2 regions of the Kluyvera sichuanensis genome follow, and region 2 is predicted to be linked to the other one. Evidence: predicted binding sites of a transcription regulator. Region 2 holds the regulator's gene; the other holds the start of a gene.

Region 1 (5,866 bases), 1.9 Mb from region 2:
AAGATTTCCAGCGCACCGTTGAGCGTTTCCTGGCGCTGCAAACGCTGGGTACCGAAAGCGCCCGTCAGGATGCGCGCGCGCTGAAACAGACGGTGCTGTCCCTGCCAATGCCCTCTTCTGAGGTGCTGAACGGCGGCCTGGAGATCCTCAAAACCGCTGACCTGCGCCAGTCACTCACCGCGCTGACGGTGCCGTTCCTGCGCCTTTACGGTCGGCTTGATGGGTTAGTCCCGCGCAAGATTGTGCCGCTGCTGGATGCCCAGTGGCCGCAGAGTGAATCGCTGGTGTTTGATAAGGCGGCCCATGCGCCGTTTATTTCGCATCCACAGGCATTTTGCGAGTCGTTGATTGCGTTAAAAAAGCAGCTTTAAAATAATTTTTTACCTGACGTGGTAAATGGCAAATTTGTAGCAATACTTAACTTGTTGCGGTGGCTGACTATTTCAGTAAGCCACCGTCACCTACAAAAATAACTGAATGGAGTGTAGGCCTATGAAACTTGTTACAGGTATTGTTGCATCTCTGGTTATTGGTTCTCTGTCATTTGGCGCATTTGCCGCCAAGGAAATTACTAAAGAAGACGTTGCGAAGATGAAGCTGACTAAAATTGGCAACATCACCACGTCAAAAACGACGTCGCCGATGGACGCGAAGCACGATCTGTCGAAAAAAGCGGATGAGCTGGGCGGCAAGTACTATGTGATTATCGCGGGTCAGAAAAACGAGAAAAACGTTCACGGTAACGCGGACGTCTATAAGTAAGTAGGGTCGAACATGTTATTCCCGGCGTTGCGTTAACGCCGGGAATACGTTTTAGCGTAGCGCCCACCACTGACGTAAGCAGGCTTTTCCTTCCGGGCAGCTTTTGCAGCTGCCGGTCAGACACCCATCCGGTTCTTCGTCAATCTTCATGACTTTCCCCATGGCTTCCAGGCGGCTCAGCATGGCATCGATCATCGCCTGCGGCGTGTGCAGTTGGGCGCTGAGCTGTGAGGCTTCCATGCGTCCCTGCAGTGCCAGCATATCGCGTACTTCAATCAATGATGCCATGATGACTCCTAGTGACAATCGCCCGCTGGGCTAGAGCAGCATGAGGTTGGCGTTTTACGCGTCGCCAGCAGGGAGACGTCCACCCGGCTACGGGCACGGCGCAGCAGACCAATCACCACCACGTTGAACAGAATCACCGCCAGGATGCACACCAGGCTGTAGCGTGGGTGCTGGCTGAAGCTCACCGTCTGGTAGTACAGCGTCGAGAGTGAGTAGGCGATGTTCAGACCCCAGAGAATAGAGAAGGACATCCAGCCGCGGCTCGACTCACGGGCAATCGCCCCCATCACCGAAATGCATGGAATGTAGAGCAGAACGAAAATCAGGTAGCTGTAGGCTGCTGCCGCGCTGCCGAACTTGCTGCTCATCACGCCCATCGCCCCGGTTTCCATCTCGCCGTCGCCTTTGCTGGCTTCGATTGGGTTGGCCAGTACGCTCAGGCTAAAGGTGTCTTTCAGCCCCTGCCAGGTTTCATCAGCCGCTGCCAGCAGCTCTTCACCGAGACTGAATTCCTGCGGGTTGAACTCCTCGTTCTGAATGTTTTCGGCGGTGTAGAGGGTGTTCAGCGTACCGACCACCACTTCTTTTGCCATCGCGCCGGTAAACAGACCCACGGTGGCCTGCCAGTTATCGTCATGGACGCCAATCGGTTTAAACACCGGCGTAATGGCGCGGCTGACGGAGGCCAGCGCGGAGTCGTTGATGTTATCGACGATTTTGCCGCTGAACGAGAAGCTGTTCAGCGCGCTCAGGAAGATACTGACGATAACGATAACTTTACCCGCGCGCAGCACGAAGCCTTTCAGGCGCTGCCAGGTCTGGATAATCAGGCTCTTAATATGCGGTACGTGGTACACCGGCAGTTCCATCACGAACGGCGATGCTTCACCGCGCATAATGGTGTATTTGAGCATAAGGCCGGTCAGGATGGCGATAACGATCCCCAGCACGTACAGGGAGAAGACCACCAGCGCGCCGCCCTGGCCGAAGAAGGCGGCGGCGAAGACGGCGAAGATAGCCAGACGTGCGCCACAGGACATAAACGGCGCCATCATAATGGTCATCAGACGCTCGCGCGGTGCATCCAGAGTACGTGCGCCCATGACCGACGGCACGTTACAGCCGAAGCCGACGATCAGCGGTACAAAGGATTTACCCGGCAGACCCAGAGACTGCATCAGGCGGTCCATCACGAATGCCGCACGCGCCATGTACCCGGAGTCCTCAAGGAAGGAGAGGAACAGGTACATCATGCCGATTTGCGGCACTAACGGCAGCACGGTGTTAATACCACCGCCGATGCCCTGCGCCAGGAAGACCGTCAGCCAGTCCGGGAAGTGCAACTGGTAGCCAATCCACTGAATGCCGTGGATAAAGATAGCGACGGAGCCGCCGTCAAAGATCGGCTGCAGTGCGCCACCGATGTTGATAGCCAGCAAGAACATCAGGTACATGACGAACAGGAAAATCGGTAAACCCAGCACGCGGTTGAGGACGATTTTGTCCAGTGCGGCGGTGAAGCGGCTTGGCTCGGCGGTCAGGGTGTTACTGACGGCGTCGCAAATCGCGGCAATGCTTTGATAGCGGGCGTCGGCGATATGCAGAGCCGGGTCATCCATCTCTTCGCTCAGGTGCGCCAGAGAGACGTCCAGCTTGTGCGCGGCGTCGCCAGCGTAGGCGCGGCTATAGATATCGCCTTCCAGCATCTGCATGCCCAGCCAGTGACGCTGACGTTCAGGGATCTCCTGCGCCATCTCTTTTGCCAGGTTATCGGCTTCGCGCAGCAGCGGCTGTGGATAGTGAACCAGCTCAATCGGCTGGTTGCCCTGATGGCGGTCAATCGCCATTTTCAGCGCTTCAATTCCGCGAGCGCGGGTGGACACCAGCGGCACAACCGGGCAGCCGAGGCGTGCCGAGAGCGCATCCACGTCGATACGGATTTGCTGTTTCTCGGCAATATCGAGCATGTTCAGCGCGACCACGCACGGAATGCCCAGCTCGAGCAGCTGCAGCGTCAGGTAGAGGTTACGTTCGAGGTTGGAGGCGTCGACCACGTTAATCAGCAGGTCGGCATCACCGCTCAGAATATAGTGGCAGGCAATCTGCTCATCCAGCGAGGTTTGCGAGGAGATGGTGGTCAGCGAGTAGGTACCCGGCAGGTCGACGAGGGTGACCTGATGGTCGGTAGTGGCGAACGCGCCTTCTTTGCGCTCTACCGTTACCCCGGCCCAGTTGCCTACGCGCTGGCGCGCGCCGGTGAGCTGGTTGAATAAGGTTGTTTTGCCGGAATTAGGATTACCAATTAAACCGATGGTTAATTTTTTCATATTTCAGACTCTTAGTACCGGGCTGGGGTTATTGCGCGACGGCTTCTAATTCAATAAGCGCGAGATCTTTCTTACGCAATACCAGGCTAACGCGACGGGTTTCAATATGAATAGGGTCGCCGAGTGGCGCTACGCGAACTACATTAAAGGACGATCCCGGCAGCATGCCCAGGGACAGCAGTTTCTGACGATAAGCTGGGCTAATTTCGCGGGAGAAACCGACAATCTTCCACGCAGTATCAGGTGTAAATTGCATATAACCTACTTGTGTATCGCTAGCTGAACGAGGGGAGCACCGCGCGCTGCCTGGCGGCAACCGGGGCGTCGTCAACGAATAAAGAAATAAAGCCTACTGAAAATGATGATAATGAGAATGGTTTTTATCATCAATACATATTATGCGATCGGCGGGAATTTCGAGCGGAATTTGCACTTTTTTTGATATGACGCAAGCAACTCATTGTAGCCGTAAATGAATTAAATATTATTTTCTTCGCTTAATGTTTAATTAAGGTTTCATTGGTTAATAAAATAAAACATGATGACGCTTATTATTAAAAGCCTATAAAAACGAACGGTAGGGTGAGATATATTGCGGTAGCCCGGGCGAGGCGTTTTAACGCCGACCCCGGGGTGGCTCTGGAGCCTTTCCCGGCGTCGCTGTGCTCGGCCGGGCTACTGGTTGCAATTAGCGTTTTTTACCCATGGCGGCTGCCAATGCGTCCATCATGGCGCTGTTACCTGCAGGCTGCGCTTCACGCCCGCGCGGTTTTGCGGCTTTCGCGGCCGGGCGGTTGTTGCCCTGGCTGCGATCGTTACCGCCACTGCCGCGACGGGCGTTGGTTTCACCCGGCTGCTCGTCAAGACGCATGGTCAGCGCGATGCGCTTACGCTGCAGATCCACTTCCAGCACCTTCACTTTGACGATATCGCCCGCTTTCACCACGGTATGTGGGTCTTCGACGAACTTATCCGCCAGTGAAGAGATGTGAACCAGGCCGTCCTGATGCACGCCAATATCAACAAATGCGCCAAAGTTGGTGACGTTGGTGACGGCGCCTTCGAGGACCATCCCCGGCAGCAGGTCGTTCATGGTTTCTACACCGTCGGCGAACTTCGCGGTTTTAAACTCAGGACGCGGGTCGCGGCCTGGTTTTTCCAGCTCTTTGATGATGTCGGTAACGGTGGGCACACCAAAACGATCGTCGGTGAACTCAGAGGCTTTCAGGTTTCTGAGCTCATTACTGTTGCCCATTAAATCCTTCAGCGCCTGCTGTGTGGCGGCCAGAATGCGTTCGACCACCGGATACGCTTCCGGGTGAACGGTTGAAGCATCCAGCGGGTTATCGCCGTGGTTTATACGCAGGAAGCCCGCGCACTGCTCAAACGCTTTTGGCCCCAGACGGCTCACCTTCAGCAGTTGCTGGCGGTTCTGGAACTGACCGTTCTCATCGCGCCAGGCGACGATGTTCTGCGCCATCATACGCGTCAGGCCCGCCACGCGGGTCAGCAGCGGCACGGAAGCGGTGTTCAGGTCTACGCCGACGGCGTTTACGCAGTCTTCCACCACCGCATCCAGCTTGCGTGCTAGCTGAGTCTGACTGACGTCGTGCTGATACTGGCCGACCCCGATGGATTTCGGGTCGATTTTCACCAGCTCTGCCAACGGATCCTGTAGACGACGGGCGATAGAGACCGCGCCGCGCAGGGAAACGTCGAGGTCCGGGAACTCCAGCGCTGCCAGCTCGGAGGCGGAATAGACGGAAGCGCCCGCTTCGCTGACGATCACCTTCTGCGCGGTGACTTTCGGGAACTGTTGCTGCACGTCGAGGAAGAAGCGCTCGGTTTCACGAGATGCCGTTCCGTTACCGATAGCCACCAGCTCTACGTTGTGCTTTTCACACAGCGCGGCAACGGCAACCGCCGCTTTCGCGGCCTGACCGGTATGGGGGTAAATGGTGTCGGTGGCGACCAGCTTGCCAGTACCGTCAACCACTGCCACTTTTACGCCGGTACGCAGGCCCGGATCGAGGCCCATGGTGGCGCGCAGGCCAGCCGGTGCCGCCATCAGCAGATCGTGCAGGTTACGGGCGAAGACGTTGATGGCTTCATCTTCCGCGCGTTCGCGCACGGTGCCCATCAGCTCGGTTTCAAGGTGCATCAGCACTTTGATGCGCCAGGTCCAGCTGACCACGCCTTTACGCCAGCTGTCCGCTGGGGCGTTGTTCAGGCGCAGACCAAGGTGGTCGATAATAATCTGTTCGCAGTAGCTCTCTTTCGGCGGCTCGTCGAACTGTGGGTCGGCGTTGAGGGAGAGTTGCAGCACGCCTTCGTTGCGCCCGCGGAACATCGCCAGCGCGCGGTGGGAAGGGGTGGTTGAAATCGGTTCGTGATGGTCGAAGTAGTCGCGGAATTTTGCGCCTTCCTCTTCTTTACCGCTGACCACTTTGGCGACCAGGTGGGCGTTCTTCCACAGATAGTCACGCACT
Region 2 (5,866 bases):
TTATCAGTTTTATTTTTTTGCCTTCTGCTTTGCAGCGGCATTTTTAAAAGTCAAAGAGGATATAACTATGCGTACGTTTAGTGGCAAACGTAGTACGCTGGCGCTGGCTATCGCCGGTGTGACAGCAATGTCAGGCTTTATGATGACTCCGGAAGCAAAGGCAGAAGGCTTCATCGACGATTCTACAATGACCGGTGGTATCTATTACTGGCAGCGTGAGCGTGACCGTAAAGATGTAAATGACAACGGTAAATATAAAACCAACCTTTCCCACTCCACCTGGAACGCCAACCTCGACTTCCAGTCTGGCTATGCGGCTGACATGTTCGGTATTGATATTGCGGCGTTTACCGCGATTGAAATGGCAGAGAATAACGGTAGTGCTCACCCGAACGAAATTGCCTTCTCCGCGAGCAATAAAGCATACGATGAAGATTGGTCTGGCGATAAAAGCGGTATCAGCCTTTATAAAGCGGCAGCTAAATTTAAATATGGTCCTACCTGGGCACGTGCTGGTTATATCCAGCCAACCGGTCAAACGCTGCTGGCTCCGCACTGGAGCTTTATGCCTGGCACCTATCAGGGTGCTGAAGCCGGCGCTAACTTCGACTACGGTGATGCTGGCGCGCTGAGCTTCTCGTACATGTGGACCGATCAGTACAAGGCTCCGTGGCACCTGGAAATGGATAATTTTTACCAGGGCGACCGTAAAAAGAAAGTGGATTATTTACACTCTCTGGGCCTGAAGTATGACTTCAAAAACGATCTGGTGCTTGAAGCTGCTTTTGGCCAGGCTCAGGGATATATGGACCAGTATTTTGCTAAGGCATCCTATAAATTTGATGTCGTGGGTAATCCATTAACCACCAGCTATCAGTTCTATGGCGCACATGACAAAGTCAGCGACCAAAAAAATCTGACAACGGCAGATGATGTTGCGCTGGCTAACGACCTTTACGATGGAATGGCATGGTTACAGGCATTAACCTTCGGCTACAAAGTCGGTCAGGTTGATTTACGCCTGGAAGGCACCTGGGTGCGTGCAGAAGGTAACCAGGGTTACTTCCTGCAGCGTATGACTCCTACCTATGCATCGTCTAACGGTCGTCTGGATATCTGGTGGGATAACCGTTCTGACTTCAACGCCAACGGCGAAAAAGCGGTATTCTTCGGCGCCATGTACGACTTAAGTAATTGGGACCTGCCGGGTTGGTCCGTCGGGGCATCATATGTCTACGGCTGGGATGCTAAACCAAGCTCTGCTGAAATCTACGATCAAAGCCAGCGTCTGAAAGAATCCTCGTACAGCCTTGATGCTGCCTATGTTGTACAGGATGGCCGTGCGAAAGGAACGATGTTCAAACTGCACTTCACCCAGTATGACAATCACTCCAATCTTAATATGGGCGATGCAGGTTACAACAACATGTTCCAGGATGAGCGTGACGTGAAATTCATGGTTATCGCACCGTTCACTATTTTCTGATGCTAACGCGGCAGGGGGAGACCTCTGCCGCTGTTAAGAGGCTCATCGTATGAAAAAATTGATTATTATTGCGCTGATGGCTGCTGGATTAACCGCCTGTGCCCAATCTCCTGCACCGAAGGAAGATAGCAAGCTTAAGGATGCTTACAGCGCCTGTATTAACACCGCAGAAGGCAATCCGGATAAAATTCAGGCCTGCCAGAGCGTGCTGAATGTGCTGAAGCAAGAGAAAACGCACGAGCAGTTCGCGAATCAGGAAAGCGTGCGCGTCATTGATTACCAGAAATGTATTAACGCCAGAAAAATGGGCAATGACGAAGCGGTAGCGAAAAACTGCGATAAGATTTGGCAGGAAATTCGCAGTAACAACGCGCCACAGAAATAAGTTCACGTTGATTACCAATAACCGCTGCTTGCAGCGGTTTTTTTATGGCTATCGTAAAAGCAGGGCATAAAAAAACCAGCGCTTAGGCTGGTTTTCGAGAAGCGCGGTACGCTTATTTTGCTACCGCGTCATGTGCGTGTTCATCTTCACGGCAGTCGCCTTCAGCGCAGTGACCATAAAGATAAAGACTGTGGTTCGTTAAGCGGATACCGTGCTTCGATGCGATTTCACGCTGACGAGCTTCAATGGAATCATCGCTGAACTCGATCACTTTGCCGCAGTCGAGGCAGATCAGGTGATCGTGGTGATGCTGCTGGGTCAGTTCAAAAACGGATTTACCGCCTTCAAAATTGTGACGGGTCACGATACCAGCGTCATCGAACTGGTTCAGTACGCGGTAAACCGTGGCTAAACCAATCTCTTCACCCATGTCGATCAGGCGTTTGTATAAGTCTTCCGCGCTGACATGGTGGTTATCCGGTTCCTGAAGGACTTCCAGAATCTTTAACCGTGGAAGTGTGACTTTCAGGCCAGCCTTCTTTAATGCGGTGTTATTGTCAGTCATGCGGAATCTGTCCTGTTGCTAAACGATTAACTTCCATCAGCGAAAGTATCACAGAGAATGCACCCGAATTAATGCGTCTCATTATAGAATGACCCTATTGAAATGAAAACAGCAAGAGCCGGGTAAACTAAGCTTTCAAAAACGAGGCTTCACCGACAAACTGGCGATGAGACCGCGCTAAATCAGAAGATATTGTACAGGTATGCGCTCAAAAGTTAAAAAATTGTAGCTATTATTTTAATTGCTTTTACCTATTAATGCGGCACGATTTATCATCGTGCCGCAGGATAATCAGGCGTTTTTGATCTCATCCAGGTGCAGCTCTTCTGCAACCTGCTTGACCCATTTCTCAACGCGCTCGGCGGTCAGTTCTGGCTGACGGTCTTCGTCGATAGCCAGACCCACAAAGTGGTCGTCATCCGCCAGACCTTTGGATGCTTCGAAATGGTAGCCCGCGGTCGGCCAGTGGCCGACGATGGTTGCGCCACGCGGCTCAATGATGTCGCGGATGGTGCCCAGTGCGTCACAGAAGTATTCCGCGTAGTCTTCCTGGTCGCCGCAGCCAAACAGCGCAACCAGTTTACCGTTGAAGTCCACTTCTTCCAGCGTAGGGAAGAAATCATCCCAGTCGCACTGTGCTTCACCGTAGTACCAGGTTGGGATACCCAGCAGCAGAATATCGAATGCTTCCAGATCTTCCTTGCTGCTCTTGGCAATGTCGTGAACGTCAGCGACATCTTTACCAAGCTGTTTTTGAATCATTTTTGCGATATTTTCGGTGTTTCCGGTATCGCTACCGAAAAAGATGCCAACGATTGCCATGAGTAAAATAACCTCTTGAAACTTAATGATATGGTGGTGGCTCATTGCCCACAGATAAGGGCAATCATAGCAGAACAGAGAGGTGCGCGGAAACCGCTATCGTGCCGGACTGCACACTCTGCTACATGAAAGCGTATTTTGGGGGATTTTTCAGACTTTCCCCTGTCCGTGCAGCTGGGCCAGTTGGCTCATCAGAATCTCTTCAATGAGTTCACTCCGGCTCATATCACGGGCAGTCGCCAGCTCGTTGAGTGCATCAACGGCTTCGTTATTCAGCTTCAGCTCCACGCGCTTCAGACCGCGCACTTTGTCGCGTTTTAACTGATTACGCTTATTAATGCGCAGCTGTTCGTCACGCGAAAGCGGATTGGTTTTTGGTCTTCCCGGCCGACGCTCATTTGCGAACAAATCTAAGGTCGTACGGTCCGTTTGTTCTTTTGCCATGGTTCTGAGTGACTTCGGGGAAACAAGCTACCGGGCGGTACCCGGTGCAGACAGCGCGCAATCATACATCAGTGGGGCCCACACGCCAACGACCACGGCCATTCTGGCGCGCGGTCGATGCATTTTTAATCACTCGGCGAGATAACGGCGAATGGCTCGCAGCACCGCTTCCGGTTTTTCGGCGTGAACCCAGTGACCCGCGCCGGCGATAACGTGCGCTTTTGCCTGCGGGAACTGAGCCAGCAGCGCGTCACGATAGGCTTCGGTCACATAGGGTGAATTGCCACCGGGAATGAATAGGGCAGGGTGGTCCCAGGCCGGAATGGTCTCCCAACCAACGATATGCGGGTATTGCTCCCACAGCACCGGTACGTTAAAACGCCAGGCACCATCGACAAAGGATTTCAGCAGGAACTGAATCACGCCTTCTTCTTTAAGGTACTCGCGCATTACCGTCGCGGCCTGCTGACGGGTGGCGACGCCAGCGTTGGTGACTGCATTAATAGCTGCAAAAATCTCATCGTGACGGCGGACCTGGTAATCGACCGGGGCAATATCAATCGCCACCAGTCGGTCGATGCGTTCAGGGGCCAGCGCGGTGAGCGCCATCACCGCTTTACCGCCCATGGAATGGCCGATAACCGTTGCTTTTTCAATGCCGTTAGCATCGAGCGTATCGAGCAGATCCTGAGCCATAGCGGGGTAGGTCATCTCATCGGCGCGCGGTGAGAGACCGTGGTTACGCATGTCTACCTGGAGGATATCGTGGTCGGTGACCAGGTCGCGGGCCAGGATGCCCAGATTATCCAGGCTACCAAACAGGCCGTGGACGAGAACGATGGGAGAATTATTGTGCAGGTTTTGTGCAGTTTGCGCTCGGACATTCAATTTCATAGCAAAGTTCTTTTTTTCGCATTGTCGGGTTAGGGTATCATGTTGGACATTCTAACGCTCAGGGGCAAGAGAGGAACTCATCCGAATTTTGCTGTCTTCCTGGTTTGGCGCTACCCGCTGTTGGGTTTTGACTTTATAATCCCAATGAATTGTATTCAGAAAAATTATCGCACCGGATTAAGATGAAAACGATCGAAGTTGATGACGAGCTCTATCGCTATATTGCGGCTCACACTCTGCACATTGGCGAGAGCGCGTCCGACATTTTACGGCGTATGCTGAAATTCTCCGCCGCTTCTCAGCCCGTGGCGACTGCTGCTGCGCCGGTCGTCAAAGCAGAACCGGCTCCCGCTCCGGCCCCGGCTGCTGCCCCCGTTGCTGACGTGAAAACGGTAAAAACCGCCAAAGATAAAGTCCGTGCTATGCGTGAGCTGCTGCTCTCTGATGAGTATGCAGAACAGAAGAAAGCGGTTAACCGCTTCATGCTGGTACTGACCACGCTGTACGCTCTGGACAACAAGGCGTTTGCCGAAGCTACCGAATCCCTTCACGGTCGTACCCGCGTCTATTTTGCTGCTGATGAGCAGACGCTGCTCAAAAACGGCAACCAGACAAAACCAAAACAGGTTCCGGATACGCCATACTGGGTCATTACTAATACCAATACAGGCCGTAAATGCAGCATGGTCGAACACATCATGCAATCAATGCAATTCCCGGCGGAATTGATTGAGAAGGTTTGCGGTACTATCTAATACTGACAATCTAACCCTTGCATAAGAAGGACCAGGCAATGGCAAACCATACCCGTGCAGGACAACCTGCACAGCAGAGTGATTTGATCAACGTCGCCCAACTGACGGCGCAGTACTACGTGCTGCAGCCTGACGTGAGCAACCCGGAACATGCGGTGAAGTTCGGTACGTCCGGCCACCGTGGGAGCGCGGGTCGTCACAGCTTCAACGAAAAGCATATTCTGGCCATTGCTCAGGCGATCGCGGAAGAGCGCGCGAAAAATGGAATTACGGGCCCATGCTATGTCGGGAAGGATACACACGCGCTTTCTGAGCCAGCGTTTATCTCTGTTCTCGAAGTGTTGGCGGCAAACGGGGTAGATGTCATTGTCCAGGAAGACAATGGCTTCACGCCGACTCCGGCGGTATCCAATGCTATCCTGGTACACAACAAGAAAGGCGGTAAGCTGGCTGATGGGATCGTGATTACGCCATCCCACAACCCACCGGAAGACGGCGGCATCAAGTACAACCCA

The links. Region 2 encodes Fur, which represses iron uptake genes when iron is present. Its sites were predicted from a motif close to ATAATAATGAGAACNACTATCAA; they were not measured.
Region 1: a site for Fur is predicted at 3,739-3,761, ahead of feoA (ferrous iron transporter A). Genes of this name have one in related genera too.

What each region holds. Positions count from the first base shown of each region.
Region 1 is NZ_CP162271.1:3,333,568-3,339,433, reverse strand. It holds gene bioH (pimeloyl-ACP methyl ester esterase BioH) at 1-371, shown strand, start outside; gene AB2B48_RS16170 (YdgH/BhsA/McbA-like domain containing protein) at 493-762, shown strand; gene feoC ([Fe-S]-dependent transcriptional repressor FeoC) at 814-1,050, opposite strand; gene feoB (Fe(2+) transporter permease subunit FeoB) at 1,059-3,377, opposite strand; gene feoA (ferrous iron transporter A) at 3,406-3,633, opposite strand; gene AB2B48_RS16150 (Tex family protein) at 4,066-5,866, opposite strand, start outside.
Region 2 is NZ_CP162271.1:99,018-104,883, forward strand. It holds gene AB2B48_RS00480 (chitoporin ChiP) at 68-1,486, shown strand; gene chiQ (ChiQ/YbfN family lipoprotein) at 1,536-1,871, shown strand; gene fur (ferric iron uptake transcriptional regulator) at 1,984-2,436, opposite strand; gene fldA (flavodoxin FldA) at 2,728-3,258, opposite strand; gene ybfE (LexA regulated protein) at 3,409-3,702, opposite strand; gene ybfF (esterase) at 3,832-4,596, opposite strand; gene seqA (replication initiation negative regulator SeqA) at 4,779-5,351, shown strand; gene pgm (phosphoglucomutase (alpha-D-glucose-1,6-bisphosphate-dependent)) at 5,390-5,866, shown strand, end outside.